Regions from separate parts of the Paenibacillus sp. FSL R5-0470 genome, predicted to be linked through region 1. Evidence: riboswitches for the same ligand, from Rfam matches in the RefSeq annotation. Region 1 holds a riboswitch; each other region holds the start of a gene.

Region 1 (5,750 bases):
CAGCCTGAAGCAAGGTCTTTCCATTCGAGAAATGGGCTATACCCAGCATGTTCCGATTGCCGAATATCTATTGCCGGAGCTGGATGGAAGGGATGGGGGAGATTTCAGTGGTGTTGTGATTAGCGATGAGCTTTACAAGGCCATTCATCCCGTACAGACCGATTTGTATACAGGATTTTACATGGATGATTTCCCGCGAACAGTAGGTATAGCGGCGGATCTTGCTCATAAAGGGAAACGGTCCTATGAAAGTAACTCGCCATACGCGATTGTTGTTAGCGGCACGCTGTTTGAAATACAAAGAACATTGTACAACACGATGCTATTCGCTTCTTTACTGGTGGGCACTGTCTTTTTCATTGCAGCAGGCAGCTTCCTTTACTTCCGGCTGTATACAGATCTAGATCATGATCGCCATCAATATTCTACATTGTCCAAAATGGGACTTACAGATCAAGAGCTAAACCGAATTGTAACGATACAATTGTCGTTGTTGTTTTTTGTTCCGGTTGGGGTAGCCATTTTGCATAGTGTGTTTGCATTTATTGCGCTTCAGCGGTTGTTTTACTTATCTATTGCTGTGGAGACCGGGGCAGTGTTATTGGGATATTTGGCTGTCCAGGGACTTTACTTCTTTTTTATTCGCAGCCGTTATTTACGCAACTTGAAGAAGAACTTGATCTGAATAATGGGGGTTACGAAATGCAAGCATGGATTACAGATTTTATGGAGCAGTTTGGTTACTTTGGTATTTTCCTGATGCTCGCTTTTGAGAATATATTTCCACCGATTCCTTCCGAAGTGATCCTTCCTTTTGGCGGATTCATGACAACCACAACGAATTTGACCATTCCTGGTGTAATTATTGCTGCTACGCTTGGCTCACTGCTGGGTGCAGTAATTCTCTATTATATCGGTCGTTTGTTGGATGTAAATCGATTGGAAAAGATCGTTGAACGCTGGGGCGGCCTACTCCGGATTAGCAAAAAGGACATCCACAAGGCTGACGCTTGGTTTGACAAATATGGCTATTGGACCGTATTATTTTGTCGGATGGTTCCACTAGTGCGTAGTTTGATTTCGATCCCTGCAGGGATGTCGGGCATGAAATTTGGAGTGTTTATGATCTTCACAACGATTGGTACGCTGGGATGGAATCTATTGCTGGTGCTTATTGGTGCGGCATTGGGTGAGTCATGGGAAGACATCGCCATGTATATGGATATGTACTCCAACGTAGTGTACGTGCTTCTTGCAGGTGGAGTAGTGATCCTTGGGTATTTGTTCTTCCGCAAGCGCAGCCGGAAAATGAATACCGAAGGTTGAGCCGAGAAGGACTTATAGATAAAAGTTATGATTAAAAGGAGGAGAACAAATGGAGCTATTAACGATTATTAAAGCTATTATTTTGGGAATTGTTGAAGGATTGACTGAATTTGCTCCGGTATCCTCCACAGGTCATATGATTATTGTTGATGATATGTGGTTAAAATCGACAGAGTTATTTGGGCAATATACGGCCAATACGTTCAAAGTGGTTATACAGCTGGGGTCAATATTAGCAGTTGTAGTTATTTTTAGAAATAGGTTCATTGAATTGCTGGGCTTAAAGCGCTTCAGCCGCAAGCAGTTGGATCCTGTAACCGAGCAACAACCACAGCTTGAAAAAGGCGGCCACCTGAAGCTTACACAGGTGCTTGTAGGTTTAGTGCCAGCAGGCGTGCTGGGGGTTCTGTTTAATGATTATATTGACGAGCATTTATTCTCTACATCCACCGTGTTAATCGGTCTAGTAGTCGGTGCTGTATTAATGATTATTGCGGATCTATTCGGACCAAAGAAGATTCAAACGGAGAGTGTCGATCAGATTACATATAAGCAGGCGCTAGGTGTTGGTCTGGTCCAGTGCTTCTCCTTGTGGCCGGGATTTTCTCGTTCCGGGTCGACGATTTCTGGTGGTGTTCTTCTGGGTATGAGTCATCGCGCTGCTGCTGATTTCACGTTTATTATGGCTGTTCCAATCATGGCAGGCGCCAGTTTACTCTCACTGATGAAGAACTGGCAATATTTCACCATCGATGCCCTGCCGTTCTTCATTGCAGGCTTTATCAGTGCCTTTGTATTTGCACTATTATCGATGCGTTTCTTCTTGAAATTGATCAACCGGATTAAGCTTTTACCATTTGCTATATATCGCATAGTACTTGCTGCAGTAGTATATTTCGTGTTTTTCTAAATCCGTTATAAGGAATCGATATAACAAAAGCCCCCGTAATCTATTGCAGATGACGGGGGCTTTCACGTATGATGACATCAGATTTAAGACACTCACTTTATCCTTATAATTCTCGCATAAACGCTTAAGGTCTGTATAAGGCCACCGAAAGCGTTTCAGCTTATGGATGATAAGAAAGTATAAGTATCACGAAATCCTTTCTTATCATTCTCGCATAAACGCCTACCGTCCGTATAAGGACACTGAAGGCGTTTTAGCTTGACAATATCGGAGACAGGTGCTTGCCGGAAATTAGTAATTCGGTAGGCTTAATAGGGAAATTCGGTTTGAAGCCGATGCGGTCCCGCCACTGTAACGGAAGAGTCCATAGCAACATATGTCACTGGCAATTTACTACTGCTGGGAAGACTGCTAAGGATGCTGACACCGCTAGCCAGGAGACCTGCCTGTTTCAACAGCACTGCTTCACCTACGGAGGATAGGAAGGTGTTAGACGTTAACCATAGGTATATTATGGGCGTCTTTCCCTTTGACTTTTTTAGGGAAGGGCGCTCTTTTTTAAAGGAATGCAAGTGATATCGAGTCCAAAATAAGAAGATGGAGAAGGGGAGCTGCAAAGTGACGAACAAAGTAAAAGTAAGCAATCTTGGCTATCCAAGAATCGGAAAAAACCGCGAGTGGAAGAAAACGTTGGAAGCCTTCTGGGCGGGAAAAATAAATGAGGAAGCGTTCCGTACTGAAATGACAGGAATTCAGCTTCAGCATTTGAAGACTCAGCAGGAGGCAGGAATTGATTTAATTCCGGTAAATGATTTTACGTTCTACGATCATGTGCTAGATACAGCTGTAATGTTCGGGATCGTACCTCCACGTTATGCGTATGATGGTGGCGATATTGGGCTTGATCTTTATTTTGCGATGGCTAGAGGAAATGCTGAGGCTACTGCTTGCGAGATGACTAAATGGTTCAATACGAACTATCATTACATCGTTCCAGAGATCGGTGCACAAACGCCGCGTCTGACCGAGAATAAACCACTGGCTGCTTATCGTTTTGCCAAGTCCCAAGCGGGAATTGAGGGTAAACCTGTGGTTTTAGGCCTTTATACATTCCTTAAGTTGTCAAAAGGTTTTGCATCTGCGGATATTGCGAAGATTGCTGCTCGGTTTCTTCCGGTTTACGTTCAGCTGTTGCAGGAACTGAAGCAAGAAGGAGTAAGCTGGGTACAAATTGATGAACCAGCGATTGTTACAGGAATAAATGAATCAGAATTATCCTTACTTCACTCGATTTACACAGAAATTGCTGAATCCGTGCCTGGATTAAATATTATTCTGCAGACTTACTTTGAAGCTGCTGAACCGCTGGAGGCGCTGTTCAAACTTCCGGTACAAGGTTTAGGTCTTGATTTTGTCCATGATGGCGGGACGAACCTGGCATCGATTGAACGTCTTGGCTGGCCTGAGGATAAGTGGCTGGGAGCGGGTATTATTGACGGACGCAACATCTGGCGCTCAGATCTGGATGCTAAGCTGCAGCTAATCGAGAAGCTGAGTGTACATGTATCACTTGATCGTCTTATTATACAGCCTTCTTGCAGTTTGCTGCATGTTCCGGTTACTGTTCAGGGTGAGGTGAAGCTGAAGGCCACCGTTAAGGCTGCTTTAGCTTTTGCCGATGAGAAGCTTAGAGAGCTTGGCCTGCTTGCCGCAGCCTTAGAGGGTACAGCAGAAGCTGCTGCTGCGTTGACGGCCAGTCGTGAAGCCCTTACTGCCTTCCGTGCACTTCCTGAACGCGGTCGTAAGGATGTGGCCGAGCAAGTTCTCGGACTTACAGATTTACCAGACCAACGTAGCCTACCTTTTGCTGAACGCCTGAAGGTGCAGCAGGAGAAGTGGCAGCTGCCACTTCTGCCAACGACAACAATCGGAAGCTTTCCACAGACCGTAGAAGTGCGCCAGGCAAGGTTGAAATGGCGTAAAGGCGTATGGAATCAAGAGCGTTACGACGGGTTCGTTCGTGAGCAGATTGCAGATGCAATCACTTTCCAAGAAAAGCTGGGTCTGGATGTACTCGTGCATGGTGAGTTCGAAAGAACCGATATGGTGGAGTTTTTCGGGGAGAAGTTGGATGGTTACTTATTTACTAGTAATGGCTGGGTTCAATCCTACGGATCACGCTGCGTTAAGCCACCAGTTATTTATGCGGATATAGCTTTTATCCAGCCTATGACTGTAAAAGAAAGCGTCTATGCTCAGTCGTTAACTTCCCTTCCTGTTAAAGGTATGTTGACTGGTCCTGTTACGATTCTCAATTGGTCTTTCGTACGTGATGATCTTAGTCGGGAAGCAGTAGCGAATCAAATTGCCTTAGCGCTCCGTCATGAAGTTAAAGCATTGGAGGATGCAGGCATAGAGATGATTCAAGTAGATGAACCGGCTATCCGTGAAGGACTTCCTTTGAAGGCTGAAGATCATGAGGCATACTTGAATTGGGCGGTGAAGTCGTTCCGTATCGCGACGAATCATGTGAAGGCTACGACACAAATTCATACCCACATGTGCTATAGCGAATTTAATGACATGATAGACTCCATTTCAGCGATGGATGCGGATGTTATCTCTATTGAGACTTCACGTAGCCATGGGGAACTGATCGTTAGCTTTGAGGAGCAGGCGTATGATAAAGGAATTGGTCTTGGTGTATATGATATCCATAGTCCACGGGTTCCTGCAGTAGAAGAGATGACAGCTAATATTGATCGTGCGCTGCGGGTGCTTGATCCTGAACAGTTCTGGATTAATCCGGATTGCGGTCTTAAGACACGTGGCTGGCAGGAGACAGAAGATGCACTTCGTAACATGGTAAAGGCTGCCGCTATTGCAAGAGAAAATGCAGGAGTTAGTGCTTCCAAATAACATAAGAAGTATACAATAAATCATAGCCGGGGAATTTCTCCCTGGCTTTTTATTTCAGCCACTTGATAATAATTCTCATTCTTGATAGAATGAGAAAAGAAAAGAAGGAACCGTGGAGGGTCCCTTCAAATCATCACCTTATTTGCTTTCGAAAGTCTTGCAATCTGTTTCTTCTGCACGTGTAGGTTCTTGGGAGCTGTGGAAAGCTACAAAGATAGAATCAGCACTGCATTTGTTCTCTTCTGCCCAGTGGGTGCAGGAGTTAACTTCGCAAATTACGTCTTTTGCCATGAGGGTTCACCTCCCCTTTTAGTAATAGACAGCATTATTAAAAAACTTCTCTGTTCAACAAGGTGGAGCTTGTCCGAACAGAACCGTGTTCTGCCCTCATTCATTATGAATAGAGGGTTTTTGGTATTTTTTTACGTGTTTAGACGTGGTAATTGTACCAAATAAAGTGCGTGTAAGCAAATGAGTTATTCGAATGGTTATGGTGTCCCATATGTCACTAGAAGTGGTTTGACTAGAAGAATCTCTCAGCCTGTATACAACAGTGCTTCTGTAAATTCGTTGTTAAACATTAGCTTTTCAGTAT
Region 2 (5,750 bases), 2.7 Mb from region 1:
AATCGAAAGTGTTGAACTGGAGGATTAAAGAGATACTGAGGTGGCTGGCTAAATGAAATTTCTAATCGTATTTGGCAGTATAGTGGTTCCCGTCGCCATGCTAATGATACAACGGAAATGGATAAAGTGGCGTATTGTTTTTAATGTAACTTCTGTGTTGTCTACGCTTATTTTAGGTAATATTTCTGCCCTAGCTATATATGAAATATTAAGAGATAACACGGTATTTATGACCTCGATCCATGCGATTTTTTTGAATCCAATGTTCCTTTTAACGGGAGCTTATCTTGGAGTATATCTGGTCTATCGCTTGATGTTGATGACGTATGAAGAAGTATATGTATGATGTAGTTTAAAAAAAGGAGTGTCCCCGTGAAGGGACACTCCTTTTTTTATTATACAGCGAAAGCTAAGAGGGCTTTCCTACAACGTTTGTTCCACTCTTCGTGATCTTGTACGTAAGGATATCACCATTCCAAAAGTGGAATTTCAAGATGACCTCTCCATCTTTAACATCTTTAAAGAAGGCTGGAAGCAGCTTGATTTCTTTCGTGTTATAAGAGGGTGAGAACGTATTGCCGAACTCCTTGAATGGTGTCCAGTCTTGCGGGCCTGCATTGCCACCAGCGGTATAGACAGCCTCCATCGTGGCAAGCTGGTTACCATTAAAGGTAGTTGGAATCACAAACGATTCAGTCGTACCTTTGGCATCACTTAATTTGGCAGTGTCATTCACGATGATCTTTAGTCTCCACGCAACGCCTTTGTTGAATTTCAGCGTTAACACAGCATTTTCACCGTATTTTTGGGAAGCTGTGAGCTTTTTAAGTTGGCTGGCTTTGATTGTGAGTTCTTCGCCATTTAAGGTGTAATCTTTGCCTTTAGTTAGATATTTGCCATTTACACTAATGGTAGTAAGCTTATTTCCGTTTAGATTAAGCTTCACTTTGGTGTCTTTGATCGCTGCCCCTTTTTTTAGATAGACCAGATCGCTTTCAGTGCTGGAGGAACGTTCCTTCAGACCAGACATTAATACACCCTGCAGCTCAGAATCGGACCACTTATACGTTTTGCGGTTGAAATGCTGCCCATTATCCCAGAGCATGGAGGTCATTTTCTTTTCTTTTAAATAATAGGTAAGGTACTCGAAGAATTTCAGCTTCTCGCCTTGTTCAATCACACCTGTATCTTTATCGAATCCTAGCAGTCCAAACTCACCAACGATAACAGGGATTCCTTTGGCTACGAATGTGTTGTAAACGTTATCAAAAGTTTGGATGATATCGTTTTTTGTATCTTTTTCAAATGTGGTGTAACCAGCGATATTCACACTGAACGGCCAGAAGCCATAGTAGTGAACGGTCGCAATTATGTTCGGATCGTTAAGAGCTGTAATCGTCTTGTAGAGCTGATCCATTCTAGGTTGGGTAGGAGAAGTCTCTAATGAAGGTAGCACTAGCGGACGGACATCATTTTTTCCACCTGAGTTTCGAACGATCTGATGGAAGGAATTGTTGAGCTCTGCAAGCATCTGTTCCATCTTCGCTTCATCCGTACTTCCGCCATCTGTGAAACGAGGTTCATTAATGCTTTCGAACATCAGCTTATCGGATTTATCCTTAAAGCGGTCCGCAATTTGAGTCCATGCTGCATTATAACGCTCCAGCGTTTCCTCATGCTTCTCTTCCATATGACTTACCCATAACCAGGAGTCGTGATGGACGTTAATCATTACATATAACTTGGCGTCCAGCGCCCAGCCTACAACTTCTTCGACACGGTCGAGGTAAGCTTGATCAATGGTGTAGTTCGGTGCTTCACCTATGTGTGAATCCCAAGTGATAGGAATACGGATACTTTTGTAGCCTTGTGCGGCGATTTTCTTAATCAGTTCTTGGGTCACACGCGGATTGCCCCAGGAGGTTTCATCCTCACCTGTAGCATCTAGAGTATTGCCAAGGTTCCATCCGGGCTGCATATCGTCCACATAGGATTGGATCTTACTCTTTGGTGCTGCCTTAGCTTGTTGCTCGTCCTTAGTGGCAGCGGCGGCAATGGATGAGAACAAAGAGAGCAGAAGAGCGGTGACAAGGGTCAATGATAAGAATGATTTCTGGATTCGAGTAGTCATTGAATTCTCCTTTGTAAGATCATTTTTGAGGATGCTTAAACCTGACCTTCCTTGGTACTTTGGTGCTTAGATGAACACGTACACCTCCATGAATTCGTTGTAAACGCTTACCAAATACCCTAACATAGAATAATTTCAACGAGTACCTTACTAATTTGTGGTAAATTCATATATGAATTAGTGATTTGCAGTGATTCCAAAGTTATGGAGGGCAATCCAGTGAGCAGATTTCATTACATAGGCTCGGCTACAGAGCTTCCGTTAGGAGAAAGAGGCAGTGTACCGTCAGCAAAGACATATAATGAAGTGAAAAATTCCCCGGAGTATAAGAAACAAAGAGAGGCTCTGCGCCTGCAAGGCATAATTCCTTTGGATGACATCGCAGATCTATCTCATTTAAGAGATGAGGATTGTCTTGTATACGACTCGGAAGAAGATGCAGCGGGTATTTTTATAGAGGAACTTGGGTATTGGAACGATGAGATCCGCAAGCATTTTCGGAGTCCATATGTGTACCGGATTTCACCGAATTGGGGCGGCTTCTCTGTAACCCCTAAGCTAAAAGATACTCTACCGGGATCGTATAACGCCTCACTCAAGTGTTGTCGGGAGTTATTTAGGCTTATGACAGATTATGGGGTATCTGGTGCCGAGTTCGAGCTCTATACATGCTGGGCTGAGGAAGAAGGACTCCCACGTAATAAGAAGTATGATCGAATCTTTGATTTGGCCTCTTTGTCACTGGAGGATGGTTTTGAGCTGAGAGAAAAAGAATATATTGTGGTTAGAATGATTTGATATTCAATAGGATTATTGCTAACTACTCGTTATACAAAAAACAAATATTGCATGACAAAAGCAACTATATTAGATATGATGAAGCATGAAAAATTAATATTAGCAATAGGTGCCAATTATGAATGTTTCGGAATTACAATCATAGATTGGTTAAATGGAAAGCGGGTGTGAATCCCGCGCGGTCCCGCCGCTGTGAAAGAGGAGTCCTTGCAAGGTGCCACTGGGAAACTGGGAAGGTAGCAAGGGTGATGATACTTGAGCCAGAATATCTGCCTGTTTCTAATACACCGTTAAACTCTACGAGCGATAGAGAGGTGTTTGATATAGTATATGCCTGCTATTGTTGCGGTTCACTATCTTAAACCTCTTGACGTTATGTTGAGTGGTTTTTTTGTAGTGCTATGAAAGTTTATTCTGTTTTTTAACATAGGAAGAGAAGGGAAGGGTTATGGAAACATGAAGAAAAATAAGTTTTCAGCTTGGTTACTTATTGTAGCAGTATTTATCACGACGTTCTCTACAAGCGTAATCCCGGCTCATGCGAATGAAGCAATTGCCGATAGTGCAGTTGTAACAACAGAGGTTGATCAAGCTCTAGTAGAGCAGATTAATGCGTTAGTACAAGAGCCAGATACAGAGAAGCCTACGATTTTGATAGAAGGTATACAAGATAAACAGGAAGTATCCAGTAAAGATTTAAGCTTCAAAGTAGTGGTTACAGACAATGTCTACAAAGACATTATTCCAGTAGTTAAGCTGAACCAAGTCGTTCTATCAGCTACTAATGGTGAGTACAAAGCATCTCTTAACCCGGGTAGTAACGTAATCGCAGTAACGGCTGTGGATGGCGCAGGAAACAAAGCAGATAATGTAACCTATCAGGTTACTTATAAAATCACTGCCAAAGAACAGTTAGATAAAAGTTTGGCCTACATCGTTAACACCGTAAAGAATCCGTCATTTGGAACAGGTAGCGGAGAATGGTCGATTCTTTCTCTAGCACGTGCGAACTACAAAGTACCAAGTGGTTATTATGATCTCTACTACAATAATGTAACTAAGATGGTTGAAAGTTTATTGGCAACAAATAATGGTAAACTCCACCCATATTTCAGTACAGAGAATTCCAGAGGGATTCTAGGTCTTGCATCTATCGGAAAAGATATCACGAATGTTGCGGGATATGATCTGAGAACTGCGCTCGCTGATTATCAATTGGTTAAGAATCAAGGGATTAATGCTCCTATATTTGCTCTGATTGCCTTAGATACTCGAAATTACGATATTCCTGTAGTTGAAGGGGATAAAGAGCAAACCACAAGAGAAAAACTGATTCAGCTCATTTTAAGTAAAGAAATAACCAATGGTGGATGGGCTTTTTTTGGTTCTCGGGCCGAAGTCGATATGACTGGAATGGCCGTACAAGCTCTTGCGCCTTATTATGATAATCCGAATGTAAAAGCTGCTGTGGATCGGGCAGTCGCATGGTTGAAAGATAACCAAAACAGTCAAGGTGGATATTCAAGTAGCGAAAGCATCGCACAAGCTATTGTTGCTTTAACAGCAATTGGCATAGATCCACACAGTGACCCAAGGTTTGTTAAAGAGGGTAAATCCCTAATTGATGCGTTATTAGCCAACTCTGGACCTGATGGTGGCTTTAAGAGTAGACCAACAGGAGCAGTAAATGGTATGGCAACAGATCAAGGTACATATGCACTGGTTGCTTATGATCGTCTGATCAATCATAAGAATCGTCTATATGATATGTCTGACGAAAAGCCGGGACCTGTTCAACCAGATGATCCGAAAGAAAAAGAAATAGAGTTACCTTCGGGTGATAAGCCGGAAGTTGTAATCAAAGATGATGCTCATGATTATATCATTCCGATCAGCTCTGGAGACAGCAACAAGGAAATAACGGTAGTTATTCCTAAAGATCAACAATCGAAGGTTAGTGTCAGTTTACTTAGTAACAGCGATCTTCCTCAGATAGAGGCTACCAAAGGTGACGTATCTGTAGTTATTCCAAAGGGTGCAAAAGTTACAAGTGGGGATGCCTCTGCGATTGAATTGATCTCTCCTTTAACAGGCACAGAATCTGAAATAAAAGATAGTCTGAACCAGGTTATTTCTCAGGACAAGAAGCTGGAGAACATTATCCAAGCTTTTTCCATGGGTGGCAATGCAAAGGTAGAATTCAGTCACTTTATTACGTTAACCTTTAAGGACCTTAAAGGAAAAGATGTAGCCTATATTCAAGACGGCACACCTCATGCGATTCAAAAATTTGCAAGTGACGCCTTAGGTTTGGCAAGCGGCAAGTCAGAGTATGCATACGATAATGGAAATGATTTAATCGTAAAAACCAATCACTTCACTGATTACATTGCGTACACCTCCAGCGCAGTACAAACACCTGGTGATGGTGGAAGTGGTACTGGCGAAGGTAACGGTAGTGGCAATGGCAACGTTGGCGGTGGTGGAACCACTCCATCGAAGCAATATGTAACCCTATCCGTGGATAAGCTTACGATCAATAAGGGATACGTTGTTCCATCGGCACAGATAGAGCTCCAACCGGGTGACACAGTATGGTCTGTATTAAAGAGAGTGCTCGACAGCCGAGGTATCGTCTATAAATATAAATGGACAGAAATATACAATAGTGTGTATGTCGAATCCATAGCGGGTGATGGAGAATTTGACCATGGTAGCGGTAGTGGATGGATGTACAATGTGAATGGACAGTATCCGGATTTTGGGGCATCTCAATATACCCTGAGTGCTGGAGATAGTATTCAGTGGCGTTATACAACAC
Region 3 (5,750 bases), 2.4 Mb from region 1:
GTATCAATGAAGCAGCTGGATAGCTGTCCAGCGACCTTTTTGCCGGCATTGGACATTGTAGGGGTAGCAGCTGTCATGTAGATGTTGCTCATAGCCCAGTAAGCTTCTTTTACAAGCTCAAGACGTTTCTCAGCTGGTTCACGGTGCATCAGGTACATAGCAATAATCATATAACGTTCTTGTGGAAGCTCCATTACACGGCCGTCAAAATCATGCGCCAAATAACGGTCGGATAGCGTAAGCAGACCGATATAGTCAAACAAAAGATCGCGTGTATAATCGATACACCCACCTAGTTCGATAATTTGTTCTTTGGTGTAATGACTTAGAAGCTCTTCACGATAGATTCCTTTTTTTACGAGATCCGTAATTAGCGGGTACAGCTCACCGTAAGGCTCTTCTGGATAAGCTTTATAGCGGCGATGAACGGCTGCTTTTTTATAAAGGGTAGTCAGAAGGGCACGGGCAGCTGCAAACTTCCAAGTAGGCTCTTCTTTCGTTACAAGCTCTAGAGCACTCATGGTGAAGGCATTGCTAATTTCTTCTCCGCTTACGGAGTCACGACGCAGTTTGGAAATTACTCCCCGCAGCAATGTTTCTTTATTTAGTTGATCAAGACCTTCTAAGATACGGTCGGCGTATACGGAAAGGCGCTTCTCATCAAAAGCCAGTTGGCGATTATCTGGTTTTACTACGAATTGTGGCATGGTTATTTCATCCCTTCTTATTTTGGATTAATTTTGAATATCAAAAATTGATATATTATAGCGCAGTAGGCTGCCACAGAAAGACCTCCGAGCCGTTCGTACTGGCCGGAATGTCGATTATGCGTTGGTTAGAGCTTCCTCGGTAAGGAAGTGTAGTGTCTTTCAATTCTTCTATAAAACGTCCATCTATTAATACCTGACACTGTGTAAGTAGATTCCACTCCGGCGAACCGGGAAGGGCGGTTAGTTCCTCATACGTATAACCACTGTAAATCCAAATGGGGAAGCCAGGGAGCACGGCGCGAAGCTCATGAATGAACCCAAGTACCTCTTCTGCCGAGAAAAAAGGATCGCCGCCTGCCAGTGTTAGACCATCCAGCAAAGGGTTAGCGGCGATTTCTGCAATGATTTCATGTTGACGTTCTAAGGTGAAGACTTCTCCATATTTAAAGTTCCATGTCTCGGGATTAAAGCATCCCGGGCAACGATGACGGCAGCCGCTGATGAAGAGGACGGCCCGCATGCCCTCTCCCTCGTTAATCGACTCCGGATAGTATCCGCAAATATTCATAGATGCTTAACGCGATCCCGTACTTCGGCTTGTTTGGCGGCATTGAAGCGGGTCTGATAGTCGCCAGTTAAATAACCTGTAACTCTGCGCAAACGACGGATGTGCACGTCATTCTCATGTGCGTTGCAGGAAGGACAGTTTGTCCCAATTACGCCTTCGTATCCGCAGCTGGAGCAGCGGTCAATCGGATGGTTAATGCTGAAGTAGCTGACCTGTTGTTCTAGTGCATATTTAATGATTTTGATAAAAGCAGATGGATTGCTGCGGGCATTGCCATTTAATTCGACATAAGAAATAGCCCCGGCATTGCAGTATTCATGGAAAGGAGCTTCCAAGCTGATCTTCTGAGCAGCACCTAGATCGTAGTATACAGGGATGTGGAAAGAGTTCGTATAATACTCACGGTCAGTTACGCCCGGAATAGAACCCAGTACCTTGCGATCAATCTTGGTGAATTTGCCGGACAGGCCCTCTGCTGGTGTTGCGAACAAGGTAATGTTGAGATTAAGTTCCTCACTTTTAAGGTCGCAATACTCCCGCATGTGACGCACGATAGCCACAGCCTTGGCATGGACTTCCATATCCTCGCCATGGTGTTTGCCGTACATGGCTTTCATGCATTCCGCCATACCGATGAAGCCAAGCGACAGACTACCATGCTTCAGCAGTTCGCCTACAGAGTCTTCAGGAGCGAGATTTTCGCCGCCTTCCCAGACGCCTTCTCGCATCATGAAATCGGATGCTTTAGCTTTTTGCGCGCTTTGGATGTGGAACCGATGAAGAAGTCCTTCCAGCGCAATATCCATATAGTGATTTAGATCCTCATAGAAGCCAGCTTCGTCTGCGACGGTACGTCGGCCTGTTACTGTGCCGTGTGCTAGACCGAGCCGAACCAGATTCAGTGTATTAAAGGAAAGGTTGCCCTTCCCGGAGCAATGATTACGCCCAAAACGGTCACCGAGCACTCGGGTGCGGCAGCCCATTGTAGCAAATTCCGTATCAGGATCACTTGGATCATAATACTGCAAGTTTAGCGGAGCGTCCAGATTAGCGAAGTTCGGATATAGTCTGCGTGCAGAACATTCCGCCGCTTTTAAGAACAATTCATAGTTAGGATCGCCTTGCTGTTGATTGACTCCTTGCTTGCATTTGAAGATTTGAATCGGGAACACAGGTGTTTCTCCGCTGCCAAGTCCGTTCATCGTTGCTGTTAGCAGGGAGCTGATCACAAGCTGACCTTCTGGTGAAGTACAAGTACCATAATTGATGCTGGTAAACGGAATTTGCCCACCGGATCGGCTGGACATGGTGTTGAGATTATGTACCATACTTTCAGCCGCTTGCAGGGTTTCGATTTCGGTTTCCTTTAGTGCAAAACGAAATGCTTTTGGATATAACTCCGCCAGATCGGTCCGGCTCATTGTAATCTCGCCCAAAGAATCATTAGCTTGTCCCTCATCAAAATAATCCAGACCCTTGCGGAACAGCTTAGCGAAGGATTTGGTTACATAAGGTGCCAGATCATAGTCGAGCTTATTGGCGGATACGCCGCCATATTGAGCATTTTGCTGGGATTGAAAAATAATTGCTACCAGTGACATAGCTGTCATTATGGAGTTCGGAGGACGAACACTGCCGTTGCCGGTGTTGAAGCCTTCGCGGAGAAGCTTATCAAACGGGATAAAAATGCAGTTAGTCGTTCCGATTGCGTATTGATCCAGATCATGCACATAGACGACATTGTCATCAATGGCTTGCACTAGCTGCGGCGGCATCGTAAAGTTGCGGGCGTACCATTTTGAATATTCACTGCCGAACTTGCTCATTTTACCGGAGAAACTCTCTCCGTTCAAATTGGCATTCTCGCGCAGCAGGTCCAAATCCCGGCTGTCGATAATATCGCGTCCTAAATCAATGAGCTCTTCTAAAAGAACTTCTCGTGCATTTGTTGTACCGTTAAATTGTCTCTCCAACAACGTCATTGTATAGCTCTCCTCTCAGTCTATCGTCCTATCATTAAGAAGTGGGGCCGCATAAGCGGCCGTATATTCATTGTGATCTCATAAAAAAAGCATCCTCTAGCGAGGATGGCAGAAAATGCCCGATGCGTTATGTAAATATCCACACAGATATTTGTAGTGGCCTCTAAGAAGATGACCGCATGCGGACACCGTTCCTGTTCCTCGCAGGCACTCATAGTTGGTGTCGTCGAAACAGGCAGGTCTCCTGGCTTCCGTAGGACCTCTCAGCGCCTTCCCAAGGGGGCTCTTACCCCTCAGTGGCTTCTGCCAGGAGATCTGCCCATCTTAAGCTTCTAAAAGCTTGTAAGGGGCATCCGGTTACAGTGGCGGGACCGCAGCGGATTTTCACCGTACTTCCCTATTAAGCTCTAATTCCGATAAAGGATCAAAGCGCCTGTCTCCACTATATTTTGTTGTCGTTAGATAAAAATAACCCAAGATGTTGTGTTTGTAAACAGTTTTTTAGAAAACCCGCGCGGGGAGCGGGTTCTTCAAAAGTACTCCACAAATGATCCACAGGCTGTCCATAAGTAATCCACAATTGATCCACAGGCATATAAAAAATGATTCATAAATTGTCCGAAAAGATGCCACAAAGAGTCCATAAATGTAGTGCAGATGACCCTAGAATTCATGTTAGAAAAAATACTTGTGGCGAAAGTCATATTTCGGAGAATTTTGGGGAAAGAAGAAGGGGCATAATAAAGCTGAGATCATTTGTGGGAGAGCGGTGGTGTTGTTACAATAGAAGGAGACACATACTTTAAAATTCCGAGGAGGTATTCCCATGCCTATTGCTGAAGTAACCGTTATTCCGATTGGAACAGGTAGTACGAGCCTTAGCAGCTATGTTGCGGATATGCAGCGAGTGCTGAAGACGGTAGAAGGGATTACTTATGAGCTTACATCCATGGGTACAATCATCGAAGGGCCTCTTCAGCGTATTTTTGCTGCAGTCGAAGCACTGCACGAGTCTCCTTTTGCCGCAGGTGCAGAGCGTGTCTCTACCTCACTTAAAATAGACGACCGCCGCGATAAACCCTCCACTAGCCGTGGAAAGCTGGAGTCTGTGGAGCGTAAACTACAGGTGGAATAGCAGTTCGGGAGAGTAGGGAAATAGGGAGAAATAGGCTTGCGTTTCTGGCTGAAAGTTGTATAATATTTTTTGTTTGACAGAAAAATCGGCCTTAAGCTGGTGTAGCTCAGGGGTAGAGCAACGCACTCGTAATGCGTAGGCCGGGGGTTCAATTCCCTTCACCAGCATCCCAAAAAACCATATTTGGCGCGGATTCTTGAAGTTTGGGGAGTCGCGCTTTTTTGTTTCTTCTACCATTCTTCTACCGAAAGAGTGTCTTTTCCGCTTGTAATGGAGTCCCCAACGACCGGGGCCAAAAGGCAAAAAACCTGCACGTGGTGCGTGAGAGCAACATGCCTGCAGTACTCACGGAGAATTTATTTTTGGATGTGGCAACCGACGCTGCCAAACTCAAAAAAGATGTGGTTATCCAAGCAATCATTGATAGCCATGTGATCGGGATTGCAAAGTACCTAGGGCTGAAAAAGAAGGAAACAGCGAATCAGGGCAACAATGACAATAAAGTGGTAGTACTCGTAAACGGCAAGAAAGAGCAAGTAAGACAGTTAACCTTACAATGTGAACTGGAAAGTTAATTTGTCGAGCCGGAAGTTTTGGGCGCTGCTGGCCGTTACCGGCGTAACCTCTTATCATAAAATAAAGTAATACGAGCGAGGGGGAGTTTCCTGATGGATGCTTATTGCAGCTGCTTGCGCTACATGAATAGAAGAGTGCGGATTCTGACTAAAGATGGTAGACAGCACGTAGGCGTAATTACAAATGTGGACAGAAATAATGTTTACTTAAGAACGGAACATAACGGATCTGTGCACACTTCAGCTTTTTTTGGTAATCCTTTTGCTACAAATGACATCTTAACCTTGAGTTTGTTCACTCTGCTGGCTATAGCCCTTATTTAAAAAAATCATAAAACCGGGAAAAACCGCCCACTGGCTTCGGCTGGTGGGTATTTTTTTGTTTTTTACGAAATGTCGGATCCCGCAACAGGCCTACTATTTTCGTTTCTTTTTTACCCAAGCACCGATACAAATCCCGCATATCTTAGTTTTGTATCCAATTAAAAAGGAGGAATTGACAAATGGGCGAAGTACGTGGAGAACGTTGTTGCGGCGTTGGTGAACGTGAACGTGAACGTGAACCTGAACGTTTTGTTGGTGGAGCCTTTACATCCACAGGGGCAATCTTAGTGCTCTTTATCCTACTGGTCATCATTACAAAAGCTTGTATATTTTAAATTGTATTCAATTACAAAGGAGGAGTTAAAATGGGCGAATTCGCAGGAGGATATGGTGGCTTTACTTCTACCGCCGCAATTCTGGTTCTGTTTATCTTGTTGGTAATCATCTCTAAGACTT

The links. A riboswitch is a leader RNA that binds a small molecule or an ion and turns the genes downstream of it on or off. The one in region 1 is predicted to bind cobalamin.
Region 2: linked by a shared signal. The riboswitch ahead of MKY99_RS03960 (S-layer homology domain-containing protein) and the one ahead of metE (5-methyltetrahydropteroyltriglutamate--homocysteine S-methyltransferase) in region 1 are both predicted to bind cobalamin.
Region 3: linked by a shared signal. The riboswitch ahead of MKY99_RS02420 (anaerobic ribonucleoside triphosphate reductase) and the one ahead of metE (5-methyltetrahydropteroyltriglutamate--homocysteine S-methyltransferase) in region 1 are both predicted to bind cobalamin.

What each region holds. Positions count from the first base shown of each region.
Region 1 is NZ_CP150238.1:5,006,783-5,012,532, reverse strand. Features, by position in the region: gene MKY99_RS22240 (FtsX-like permease family protein) at 1-685, shown strand, start outside; gene MKY99_RS22235 (DedA family protein) at 703-1,326, shown strand; gene MKY99_RS22230 (undecaprenyl-diphosphate phosphatase) at 1,376-2,236, shown strand; cobalamin riboswitch at 2,495-2,701, shown strand; gene metE (5-methyltetrahydropteroyltriglutamate--homocysteine S-methyltransferase) at 2,855-5,155, shown strand; gene MKY99_RS22220 (DUF1540 domain-containing protein) at 5,294-5,446, opposite strand.
Region 2 is NZ_CP150238.1:902,259-908,008, forward strand. Features, by position in the region: gene MKY99_RS03940 (hypothetical protein) at 1-28, shown strand, start outside; gene MKY99_RS03945 (transposase) at 53-346, shown strand; gene MKY99_RS03950 (cellulase family glycosylhydrolase) at 410-2,131, opposite strand; gene MKY99_RS03955 (hypothetical protein) at 2,351-2,929, shown strand; cobalamin riboswitch at 3,020-3,221, shown strand; gene MKY99_RS03960 (S-layer homology domain-containing protein) at 3,386-5,750, shown strand, end outside.
Region 3 is NZ_CP150238.1:549,619-555,368, forward strand. Features, by position in the region: gene MKY99_RS02410 (ribonucleoside-diphosphate reductase subunit alpha) at 1-707, opposite strand, end outside; gene nrdG (anaerobic ribonucleoside-triphosphate reductase activating protein) at 763-1,278, opposite strand; gene MKY99_RS02420 (anaerobic ribonucleoside triphosphate reductase) at 1,275-3,260, opposite strand; cobalamin riboswitch at 3,477-3,712, opposite strand; gene MKY99_RS02425 (MTH1187 family thiamine-binding protein) at 4,087-4,395, shown strand; tRNA gene MKY99_RS02430 (tRNA-Thr) at 4,491-4,562, shown strand; gene MKY99_RS02435 (N-acetylmuramoyl-L-alanine amidase) at 4,617-4,970, shown strand; gene MKY99_RS02440 (hypothetical protein) at 5,064-5,294, shown strand; gene MKY99_RS02445 (hypothetical protein) at 5,474-5,629, shown strand; gene MKY99_RS02450 (sporulation protein YjcZ) at 5,660-5,750, shown strand, end outside.